2 regions of the Streptomyces sp. NPDC046866 genome follow, and region 1 is predicted to be linked to the other one. Evidence: predicted binding sites of a transcription regulator. Region 1 holds the regulator's gene; the other holds the start of a gene.

The links. The regulator HrcA, encoded in region 1, represses chaperone genes, less so after heat shock. The targets are predictions, from matches to a motif close to TTNGCACTCNGNNNNNCNGAGTGCNAA.
Region 2: groL (chaperonin GroEL) is a predicted target of HrcA. The motif match lies at 2,352-2,378, and genes of this name have one in related genera.

The regions. Positions count from the first base shown of each region.
Region 1 covers NZ_JBEYXN010000009.1:26,176-31,491, reverse strand. Annotated here, with positions in the region: gene AB0953_RS15725 (nitronate monooxygenase) at 1-159, opposite strand, end outside; gene dnaJ (molecular chaperone DnaJ) at 312-1,448, opposite strand; gene hrcA (heat-inducible transcriptional repressor HrcA) at 1,449-2,465, opposite strand; gene AB0953_RS15710 (MBL fold metallo-hydrolase) at 2,631-3,356, shown strand; gene AB0953_RS15705 (DUF3097 domain-containing protein) at 3,385-4,197, shown strand; gene hemW (radical SAM family heme chaperone HemW) at 4,514-5,316, opposite strand, start outside.
Region 2 covers NZ_JBEYXN010000003.1:101,894-107,209, reverse strand. Annotated here, with positions in the region: gene AB0953_RS06445 (Uma2 family endonuclease) at 1-433, shown strand, start outside; gene groL (chaperonin GroEL) at 537-2,156, opposite strand; gene AB0953_RS06435 (cold-shock protein) at 2,562-2,765, opposite strand; gene AB0953_RS06430 (MoaD/ThiS family protein) at 3,162-3,440, opposite strand; gene thrC (threonine synthase) at 3,477-4,793, opposite strand; SAM riboswitch class I at 4,811-4,964, opposite strand; gene AB0953_RS06420 (glucosyl-3-phosphoglycerate synthase) at 5,162-5,316, shown strand, end outside.

The DNA of each region.
Region 1 (5,316 bases):
CTCCTGGTACATGCCGTCGGCGGTCTTGTAGCCGCCGGCGAGGAAGCCCAGGGCGCCCGCCTCGCACACGGCGGCGGCCAGCGCCGGGCAGGAGGCGCCGCCCGCCATGGGTGCCTGCACGATCGGGTACCGGGTCAGACCGTTCGCTGCCGAGGACATGCTGTGCATCGTGCCACGTCCCGCCCACGGGGCCGAATCACCGCATTCGCCTGGCATGGTCCCCTTCGGCGTCCGGCCGCAGGCGGCCGGACGCGCCGCGGGCCCGGCCGGGGCATGTCCCCGGACCGGGCCCGCAGCTGCGGTCCTGCGGCTCAGCGGCCGTTGAACGCGTCCTTCAGGCGGCTGAACAGGCCCTGCTGGCCCGGCGCGAACTGGCCCATCGGCCGCTCCTCGCCGCGCAGCTTCGCCAGCTGGCGCAGCAGCTCCTCCTGCTGCGGGTCCAGCTTGGCGGGGGTCTGCACCTCGACGTGGACGATCAGGTCGCCGCGACCGCCGCCGCGCAGGTGCGTCACGCCGCGGCCGTGCAGCGGGATCGACTGGCCGGACTGGGTGCCGGGCCGGATGTCGACCTCCTCCATGCCGTCCAGCGTCTCCAGCGGGCACTTGGTGCCCAGGGCCGCCGCCGTCATGGGGAGGGTCACCGTGCAGTGCAGGTCGTCCCCGCGGCGCTGGAAGACCGGGTGCGGGAGCTCGTGGATCTCCACGTACAGGTCGCCGGCGGGGCCGCCGCCGGGGCCGACCTCGCCCTCGCCCGCGAGCTGGATGCGGGTGCCGTTCTCGACGCCGGCCGGGATCTTGACCGTCAGGCTGCGGCGGGAGCGGACCCGGCCGTCGCCCGCGCACTCGGGGCACGGGGTCGGGACCACGGTGCCGAAGCCCTGGCACTGCGGGCAGGGGCGCGAGGTCATGACCTGGCCCAGGAAGGACCGGGTGACCTGCGAGACCTCACCGCGGCCGCGGCACATGTCGCACGTCTGCGCGGAGGTGCCGGGAGCGGCCCCCTCGCCGGAGCAGGTGGTGCAGACGACGGCGGTGTCGACCTGGATGTCCTTGGTCGTGCCGAAGGCGGCCTCGTCCAGCTCGAGGTCGAGGCGGATCATGGCGTCCTGGCCGCGGCGGGTGCGCGAGCGCGGGCCGCGCTGTGCCGCCTGGCCGAAGAAGGCGTCCATGATGTCCGAGAAGTTGCCGAAGCCGCCGGCGCCGAAGCCGCCCGCGCCCGCGCCGCCCGAGGAGGACAGCGGGTCGCCGCCGAGGTCGTAGACCTGCTTCTTCTGCGGGTCCGAGAGGACCTCGTAGGCCGCGTTGATCTCCTTGAAGCGCTCCTGCGTCTTCGGGTCCGGGTTCACGTCCGGGTGGAGTTCGCGCGCGAGGCGGCGGAAGGCCTTCTTGATCTCGTCCTGCGATGCGTCGCGGCGCACGCCGAGTACGGCGTAGTAGTCCGTGGCCACTTACGACTCCGCCAGGATCTGTCCGACGTAACGTGCCACTGCGCGTACCGCTCCCATCGTTCCGGGGTAGTCCATGCGGGTCGGTCCGACCACGCCGAGTTTGGCGACAGTTTCGCCGCCCGAACCGTAGCCGACCGACACGACGGACGTGGAGTTCAGTCCCTCGTAGGCATTCTCATGCCCGATCCGTACGGCCATGCCCGATTCGTTGGCCTCGCCGAGCAGCTTGAGGAGCACGACCTGCTCCTCCAGCGCCTCGAGCACCGGCCTGATCGTCAGGGGAAAATCGTGCCCGGAGCGCGTCAGATTGGCGGTGCCGCCGATCATCAGGCGCTCCTCGGCCTCCTCGGCCAGGGTCTCCAGCAGCGTCGACAGCACGGTCGACACCGTCGGCCGGTCCTCGGGCTCGAACGACTCTGGCAGGTCCTGCACCAGCTGCGGGACGTCGGTGAACCGGCGGCCCACCACGCGGCTGTTGAGCCGCGCCCGCAGATCGGCCAGCGAGGCCTCGCCGAACGGCAGCTGGCAGTCGACGAGCCGCTGCTCGACCCGGCCCGTGTCCGTGATCAGCACGAGCATCAGGCGGGCGGGTGCCAGCGCGAGCAGCTCGACGTGCCGGACGGTGGAGCGGGTCAGCGAGGGGTACTGGACGATCGCGACCTGCCGGGTCAGCTGCGCGAGCAGCCGCACCGTGCGGCCGACGACGTCGTCGAGGTCGACGGCCCCGTCGAGGAAGTTCTGGATGGCCCGGCGCTCGGGCGTCGACAGCGGCTTGACGCCGGCGAGCCTGTCGACGAAGAGCCGGTAGCCCTTGTCCGTGGGGATGCGCCCGGCACTGGTGTGGGGCTGGGCGATGTACCCCTCCTCCTCCAGCACCGCCATGTCGTTGCGCACGGTGGCCGGCGAGACTCCCAGTCGGTGCCGCTCGGTCAGCGCCTTGGAGCCGACCGGCTCCTCCGTCCCGACATAGTCCTGGACAATGGCGCGCAGCACCTCGAGTCTGCGTTCGCTGAGCATCGCGTGCACACCTCCAGCTGTGATGCGGGTCGTCGTGGTGATCGTCCGTGGCGTCTGGCACTCGGGTCGCACGAGTGCCAGAGAACCCCCGGTCAGTGTACGGCCGGGTAGTACACGGCTAGCAAGGGCGGCCCGCCAGGTGACCTTGCCAGGTAGCGTCGCGGCATGGACGTACGTTGGGAAGAGGCCGGGTGGGAGCGGTTGACGCGGCGGACCGGCCGCAGACGCCTCCCGGTGTGGGATTGCACGGTGGGACTGGTGGTCGGCGACGATTCCGTCCTCGTGGTCGACCCGGGTTCGAGCCTCCGGGAGGGGGCTCGGGTACGGGCCGAGGCGGAGCGGCTGACGGGCCGGCGCGTGACCCATATCGCATTCACCCACGGCCATTTCGATCACGTCCTGGCCGGGGCCGCGTTCTCCGGGGCCGAGGTGTACGGGGCCGTCGGCCTGGACGCCGAGCTCCTCGCGGGCGGCGACGGGCTGCGCAGGGACGCGGTGCGCCACGGCCTGGACCCGGCGGAGGCCGCCGAGGCCGCCGACCTGCTCGTGCCGCCGCGGCACCTGGTGTCGGGCGAATGGACGCTGGAACTGGGCGGAGTGCAGGCGCTGCTGGCCAACGTGGGCCCCGGCCACACCGGGTACGACCTGGCCGTCTTCGTGCCGGGCGAGCGGGAGACGGTGTTCTGCGGGGACCTGGTGGAGGAGTCGGGCGAGCCCCAGGCGGGGCCCGACGCGGTGCCGGGGCAGTGGCCGGCGGCCCTGGACCGGCTGCTGGCGCTCGGCGGGGAGGACGCCCTGTACGTGCCGGGGCACGGGGCGGTGGTGGACGCGGCGTTCGTGCGTGCGCAACGCGACACACTGTCGGCGCGTTTCGGCGTGTCGGGCGTCTGAGCGCGCCGGCTCTCCTAAGGTCGGCCGGATGCGTGAGTACTCCCCCGACCTGACCCCGCCGTGGAAGCGCGCCAAGGCCGTGCCCGTGCCCGAGGTGCCGGCCGAGCCCGACCTGGTGGTCGAGGTGGCGGGTACGGACTTCTGCGGGGCCGTGGTGGGCTGCGAGGCGGGCGCGGTGACGCTGGAGGACCGCTTCGGCAAGCGGCGGGTCTTCCCGCTCCAGCCGGGCGGGTTCCTGCTGGAGGGGGCCGCGGTGACCCTCGTACGGCCCCCGCGGACCCCGGCCGGGCCGGCCGGGCCGCAGCGCACGGCGTCGGGCTCGATCGCCGTGCCCGGGGCGCGGGCGCGGGTGGCGCGGGCCGGGCGGATCTACGTGGAGGGGCGGCACGACGCCGAGCTGGTCGAGCGGGTCTGGGGCGACGACCTGCGGATCGAGGGGGTCGTGGTGGAGTACCTGGAGGGCGTCGACGACCTCCCGTCGATCGTCGAGGCCTTCGCCCCCGGCCCGGACGCCCGCCTGGGCGTGCTGGTGGACCACCTGGTCCCCGGCTCCAAGGAGTCCCGCATCGCCGCGGCGGTCTCCTCGGAGCACGTGCTGGTGGTGGGCCACCCGTACGTGGACGTCTGGCAGGCCGTGAAGCCGGCCGCGCTCGGCATCCGGGCCTGGCCCGAGGTCCCTCGGGGCCAGGACTGGAAGAAGGGCGTCTGCCGGGCGCTGGGCTGGCCGGAGAACACGGGGGCCGCCTGGCGGCACATCCTGTCCCGGGTGACCTCGTACCGCGACCTGGAGCCCCCGCTGCTGGGCGCGGTGGAACACCTGATCGACCACGTCACGGCCTGACGCCGCCGCTGCCGCTGCCGCTGCGCGGAGCCAGTCCCCTCCCCGCCCCTTCCCGAAACCGGGGGCTCCGCCCCCGGACCCTCCCCCAGCTACCGCTGGGGGTACCCCAGCGCCTCAAACGCCGGCGGGGCTGGAATTGCCGCGCAGCGGCACGATCCAGCCCGCGCGGCGTTTGAGCGCACCGGGCGCGAAGCGCACGGAACGGGGTCCGGGGCGTCGGCCCCGGTTTCGGGAAGGGGCGGGTAGGGGAAGCGGCTCCGCGCAGCGGCAGCGGCAGCGGCAGCGGCAGCGGCAGCGGCAGCGGCAGCGGCAGCGGTCAGTCGACCAGGTCGCGGACCACGGCGTCGGCGAGGAGCCGGCCGCGGAGGGTGAGGACGGCGCGGCCGTCCGCGTAGGGGCCCGGCTCCAGCAGGCCGTCCTGCAGCGCACGGCGGGACGCCGCCAGCCCGGCCGGAGCCAGCAGGGACAGCGGGCAGCCGTCCACCAGCCGAAGCTCCAGCAGGATCCGCTCCACCCGCCGGTCCTCCTCGGACAGCAGCTCACGCCCGGCGCCGGGCGACCGCCCCTCGGACAGCGCGGCCGCGTACGCGCCCGGGTGCTTCACGTTCCACCACCGCACGCCGCCCACGTGGCTGTGCGCCCCGGGACCGGCGCCCCACCAGTCGGCCCCCCGCCAGTACAGCTCGTTGTGCAGGCAGCGCCCGGCCTGCGAGGTGGCCCAGTTGGACACCTCGTACCAGCCGTAGCCCGCCGCGGCGAGCACCTCGTCGGCGATCAGGTACCGGTCGGCGTGGACGTCGTCGTCCGTCATCGGGACCTCGCCGCGCCGGATGCGCCGCGCGAGCTGCGTGCCCTCCTCCACGATCAGCGCGTACGCCGAGACGTGGTCGGGCCCGGCGCCGAGGACGGCGTCCAGCGAGGCCCGCCAGTCGTCGTCCGACTCCCCGGGGGTGCCGTAGATCAGGTCCAGGTTGACGTGCTCGAAGCCGGCCTCCCGGGCCTCGGCGACGCACGCCTCGGGGCGGCCGGGGGTGTGCGTGCGGTCCAGCACCTTCAGCACGTGCTGCTTGGCGCTCTGCATGCCGAAGGAGATCCGGTTGAAGCCGCCGGCGCGCAGCT
Region 2 (5,316 bases), on a different contig from region 1:
CCCCAGTGAACCAAAGTCACCCGATCGGCGCGGACCCCTTCCGGGGACCGGGCACGGCGGCCGTTCCGCCCCTGACATCGCGCCGTTCCTCTTCCGGTTTCCCCAGGCGGAGCGCGGCTATGGGCCCGACCTCTTCGTGGCGGACGAGAGCGCCTTCGAGGCAGATGGCCGGCACGCGGACGCCGCCGCCCTGTCCCTGGTGGCCGAGTTCACCTCCGTATCCGCCAAGGACGCGGACGGGGAGGAGAAGCTGGAGGTGTACGGCCAGATGGTCCCCGTCTGCCTGGTCGTCGACATGCAGGAGTCGGAGGTCACCTGCTTTTCCGACCCCTCCGAGCACGGCGACCGCTCCCGCAGGACCGTGTCCTTCGGGAAGCCGCTGGAGGTGCCCGAGCCGTTCGGGTTCGAGCTCGACACCGCCGGGCTGGTGTAGCGGCGGCCCTGGCGCCCGGCCCGTACGACGCCCGAGGGCGGCACCCCCGCGATGGGGGTGCCGCCCTCGGTTCGAGAACAGCCGATCAGCCGGAAGGGGCCGATCAGAAGTCCATGTCACCGCCCGGCATGCCGCCCGGAGCGGCCGCGGCCTTCTCCGGCTTGTCGGCGATGACGGCCTCGGTGGTCAGGAACAGGGCCGCGATGGAGGCGGCGTTCTGCAGCGCGGAGCGGGTGACCTTGGCCGGGTCGATGATGCCCTCGGCGAGCATGTCGACGTACTCGCCGGTCGCGGCGTTCAGGCCGTGGCCGACGGGGAGGTTGCGGACCTTCTCCACGACGACGCCGCCCTCGAGACCGCCGTTGACGGCGATCTGCTTCAGCGGGGCCTCCAGGGCCAGCTTGACGGCGTTGGCACCGGTGGCCTCGTCGCCCTCCAGCTCCAGCTTCTCGAAGACGGCGGAGGCCTGCAGCAGGGCCACGCCACCACCGGCGACGATGCCCTCCTCGACGGCGGCCTTCGCGTTGCGGACGGCGTCCTCGATGCGGTGCTTGCGCTCCTTGAGCTCGACCTCGGTCGCGGCACCGGCCTTGATGACCGCCACGCCGCCGGCGAGCTTCGCGAGGCGCTCCTGCAGCTTCTCGCGGTCGTAGTCCGAGTCGGAGTTCTCGATCTCGGCGCGGATCTGGTTGACGCGACCCTGGACCTGGTCGCTGTCACCGGCACCGTCGACGATCGTGGTCTCGTCCTTGGTGATGACGACCTTGCGGGCGCGGCCGAGCAGGTCCAGGCCCGCGTTCTCGAGCTTGAGGCCGACCTCCTCGGAGATGACCGTGCCGCCCGTGAGGATGGCGATGTCGCCGAGCATGGCCTTGCGGCGGTCGCCGAAGCCCGGGGCCTTGACCGCGACGGAGCGGAAGGTGCCGCGGATCTTGTTGACGACCAGGGTCGACAGGGCCTCGCCCTCGACGTCCTCGGCGATGATCAGCAGCGGCTTGCCGGACTGCATGACCTTCTCCAGCAGCGGAAGGAGGTCCTTCACGTTGCTGACCTTGGAGTTGACGATCAGGATGTACGGGTCCTCCAGCGAGGCCTCCATACGCTCCATGTCGGTGGCGAAGTACGCCGAGATGTAGCCCTTGTCGAAGCGCATGCCCTCGGTGAGCTCCAGCTCCAGACCGAAGGTCTGGGACTCCTCGACGGTGATGACGCCTTCCTTGCCGACCTTGTCCATGGCCTCGGCGATGAGCTCGCCGATCTGGGTGTCGGCGGCGGAGATGGAGGCGGTCGAGGCGATCTGCTCCTTGGTCTCGACCTCCTTCGCCTGGTCCAGCAGGGCGCCGGAGACGGCCTCGACGGCCTTCTCGATGCCGCGCTTGAGGGCCATCGGGTTGGCACCGGCAGCCACGTTGCGCAGGCCCTCGCGGACGAGCGCCTGGGCGAGAACGGTGGCGGTGGTCGTACCGTCGCCGGCGACGTCGTCCGTCTTCTTGGCGACTTCCTTGACCAGCTCGGCGCCGATCTTCTCGTACGGGTCCTCGAGCTCGATCTCCTTGGCGATGGAGACACCATCGTTGGTGATCGTGGGGGCGCCCCACTTCTTCTCAAGGACGACGTTGCGACCCTTGGGGCCAAGGGTGACCTTGACGGCGTCGGCGAGCTGGTTCATGCCGCGCTCGAGACCGCGCCGGGCCTCCTCGTCGAACGCAATGATCTTGGCCATCTGAAGTGGTCCTCCAGGACTGGGGTTCCCCCTGCGCCGCAAGGCGCGCGGGGAGGGTGGATTGCTCCGGACCGCGCCTGCGCCCGCGACGGACGGCCTGCGTGCCCGGCGGTTCCTTCCCGCCGGACCCTGCGGGCCTCACCGACCCGGTCCCGTGTAGTAGCACTCTCACTCGGAGAGTGCTAACGCCAATGATTAGCACTCGGCCTCCTCGAGTGCAAGCGGCTTCGCGCCATCACGGACCGGCGGGGCGCACGCCCGGCGTCCGCGGCGCGACCCGGCGCGCTCGTGACGCCCCGTCCGCGACACCTCGCCGCCGTGCCGCGCGGGCACGACGAAGGGCCCGCACCCCTCCTCCGGGATGCGGGCCCTTCGTGTATGCGTCGGTGGTCGACCGCGCCGGGCTTAGACGGCGAGCTTGACCATGTCCGCCTGCGGACCCTTCTGGCCCTGCGAGATCTCGAACTCGACCCGCTGACCCTCTTCAAGGGTGCGGTACCCGTCCATCTGGATGGCGCTGTAGTGGACGAACACATCCGCACCACCGTCGACCGCGATGAAGCCGTAGCCCTTCTCCGCGTTGAACCACTTGACGGTGCCCTGAGCCATGCCTAACTCCCCTATTACTGGCCCTTGCGCAGGACCGCACTTCGCGGTCCCGGGTCAGAACTTGCGCCGGAACGCCTCGACCGCGGCTGAATGTATCTGCACCGGTGCTGTCTGCAACAGGTCAATCCGACGAGAATTCTGGTCACACGGAAATCGCAAAATGAGATGAAAATTTGGCATTTACCCGGGCAACTCGGACCCGGCATATCACGCCAAAGCCCCATACCGCGCGCGCACATTGACTCAATGTCAACCCTCACGCGACCCGTTCATATGCGGCGGGCAAGAACAGCGGAGGGGACTTCCCCAACTCTACCGCGCCCAACCAAGCAGAATTGCCCCCTCCGCTTAATGCCGGAGGGGGCAATTCTGGGGTGCGCACTTCAGGCGCCGACCTCAGCAGCCGCCCGCGACCGCCGGGATGATCGAGACGCCCGCACCGTCCGGCGTCGCCGCCTCCAGGCCGCCTTCGAAGCGCACGTCGTCGTCGTTGACGTAGACGTTCACGAAGCGGCGCAGCTTGCCCTGGTCGTCCAGGACGCGGGCGGCGATGCCCGGGTGGTTCGCCTCCAGCGAGGCGATGACCTCGGCCAGCGTGGCGCCCTCGGCGGGCACCTCGGCCCGGCCGCCGGTGTAGGTGCGCAGGATGGTGGGGATGCGGACGTTGACGCTCATGGCGCTACTGCCTTTCCGGAAGTGCGGGGAGGGTGGTCAGGCCAGGCCGGCGGCGCGGAACGCGTCCAGGCTCGGGCGGATGGTGGCGGTCTGGCCGCTGTCGGCGGCCACCGCCTCCAGGGTCTTCAGGCCGTCGCCGGTGTTGAGGACCACGGTGGTCAGCGACGGGTCGAGGCGGCCGTCCTCGATGAGCTTCTTCGTCACGCCGACGGTCACGCCGCCCGCGGTCTCGGCGAAGATGCCCTCGGTCCGGGCGAGGATCTTGATGGCCTCGACGACCTGCTCGTCGGTCACGTCCTCGACGTAGCCGCCGGTGCGCCGGGCGATGTCCAGCACGTACGGGCCGTCGGCCGGGTTGCCGATCGCGAGGGACTTGGCGATGGTGTTCGGCTTCTGCGGGCGGACCACGTCGTGGCCGGCCTTGAAGGCCGTGGACACCGGGGAGCAGCCCTCGGCCTGGGCGCCGAAGATCTTGTACGGCTTGTCCTCGACCAGACCCAGCTTGATCAGCTCCTGGAGCCCCTTGTCGATCTTCGTGAGCTGGGAGCCGGAGGCGATCGGGATGACGATCTGGTCGGGCAGCTGCCAGCCGAGCTGCTCGCAGATCTCGTACGCCAGCGTCTTGGATCCCTCGCCGTAGTAGGGGCGCAGGTTCACGTTGACGAAGCCCCAGCCCTCGCCCAGCGGGTCGCCGATGAGCTCGGAGCAGAAGCGGTTCACGTCGTCGTAGTTGCCCTCGATGCCGACCAGGTCGCCGCCGTACACGCCGGCCATGACGACCTTGCCCTGCTCCAGGTCGTGCGGGATGAACACGCAGGAGCGGAATCCGGCCCGGGCGGCCGCGGCGCCGACGGCGCCGGCCAGGTTGCCGGTGGAGGAGCAGGACAGGGTGGTGAAGCCGAAGGCGCGGGCGGCCTCGACGGCGATCGCGACGACGCGGTCCTTGAAGGAGTGCGTCGGGTTGCCGGAGTCGTCCTTGACGTACAGCTTGCCGGTGACGCCGAGCTCCTTGGCGAGGTTCTCGGCGTCGACGAGCTTGGTGAAGCCGGGGTTCAGGCTCGGCTTGGCGGCCACGTCCGCGGGGACCGGCAGCAGCGGGGCGTAGCGCCAGATGTTGTTCGGGCCGGCCTCGATCGCGGCGCGCAGGGCCTCGACGTCCGCGGCGGAGCCGGTGGCGGGCAGCTCGTACGCGACCTCCAGCGGGCCGAAGCACTCGACGCAGGCGAAGACGGGGCCGAGCTCGAAACGGGTACCGCACTCCCGACAGGACAGGGCCGAGGCGGGTCCGAGATCGACGGCCGGCGCAGCAGCGGAGGTTCCGGCGGCAGGGGTGGCAACGGTCTGTGCAGCCATGATGGCGAGGCCCTTTCTCCTCATCTTCCCCATGGCGCATTTCGCCATGAGACGGAATTGGCACCTTCCCTAGCCGGGGACCTCGCTGCTGCTGCACGCAGTCGCGGGAAACCGACTGGAGGGTTGCCGGGGCTTCAACGGGCCGTGTCCCTCTGCCCCTCTGGATGAGCGGTATGGCGCCGGGCCGCGCGCTGTGCGGCGCGCCCGGGCATTTGTCGGCGGGACCCCCGGCATGCGGCGGTCCTTCGCGTTGTTCAAGACTGTAACCGAAGGCTCGGACGGTTGAGACAGCTGTCCGAAGCGCGAGATGGATCACTTTTCGGCCAAAACGGCCGGGGGACGGGCCGAAGGAAGCAGGAGTGCCGAAGGTGCTGGAAGAGGTGGAGCGCTGGCTGGCGGACCGCTCCTGGTCCGTGGCCGACCGGCCGCTCGACCGGCTGCTCGCCGTGAAGCGGGCGACGGGGACGACGGTCAGCGTCGTGCTGCCCGCGCTCGACGAGGAGGCCACCGTCGGCGCCATCGT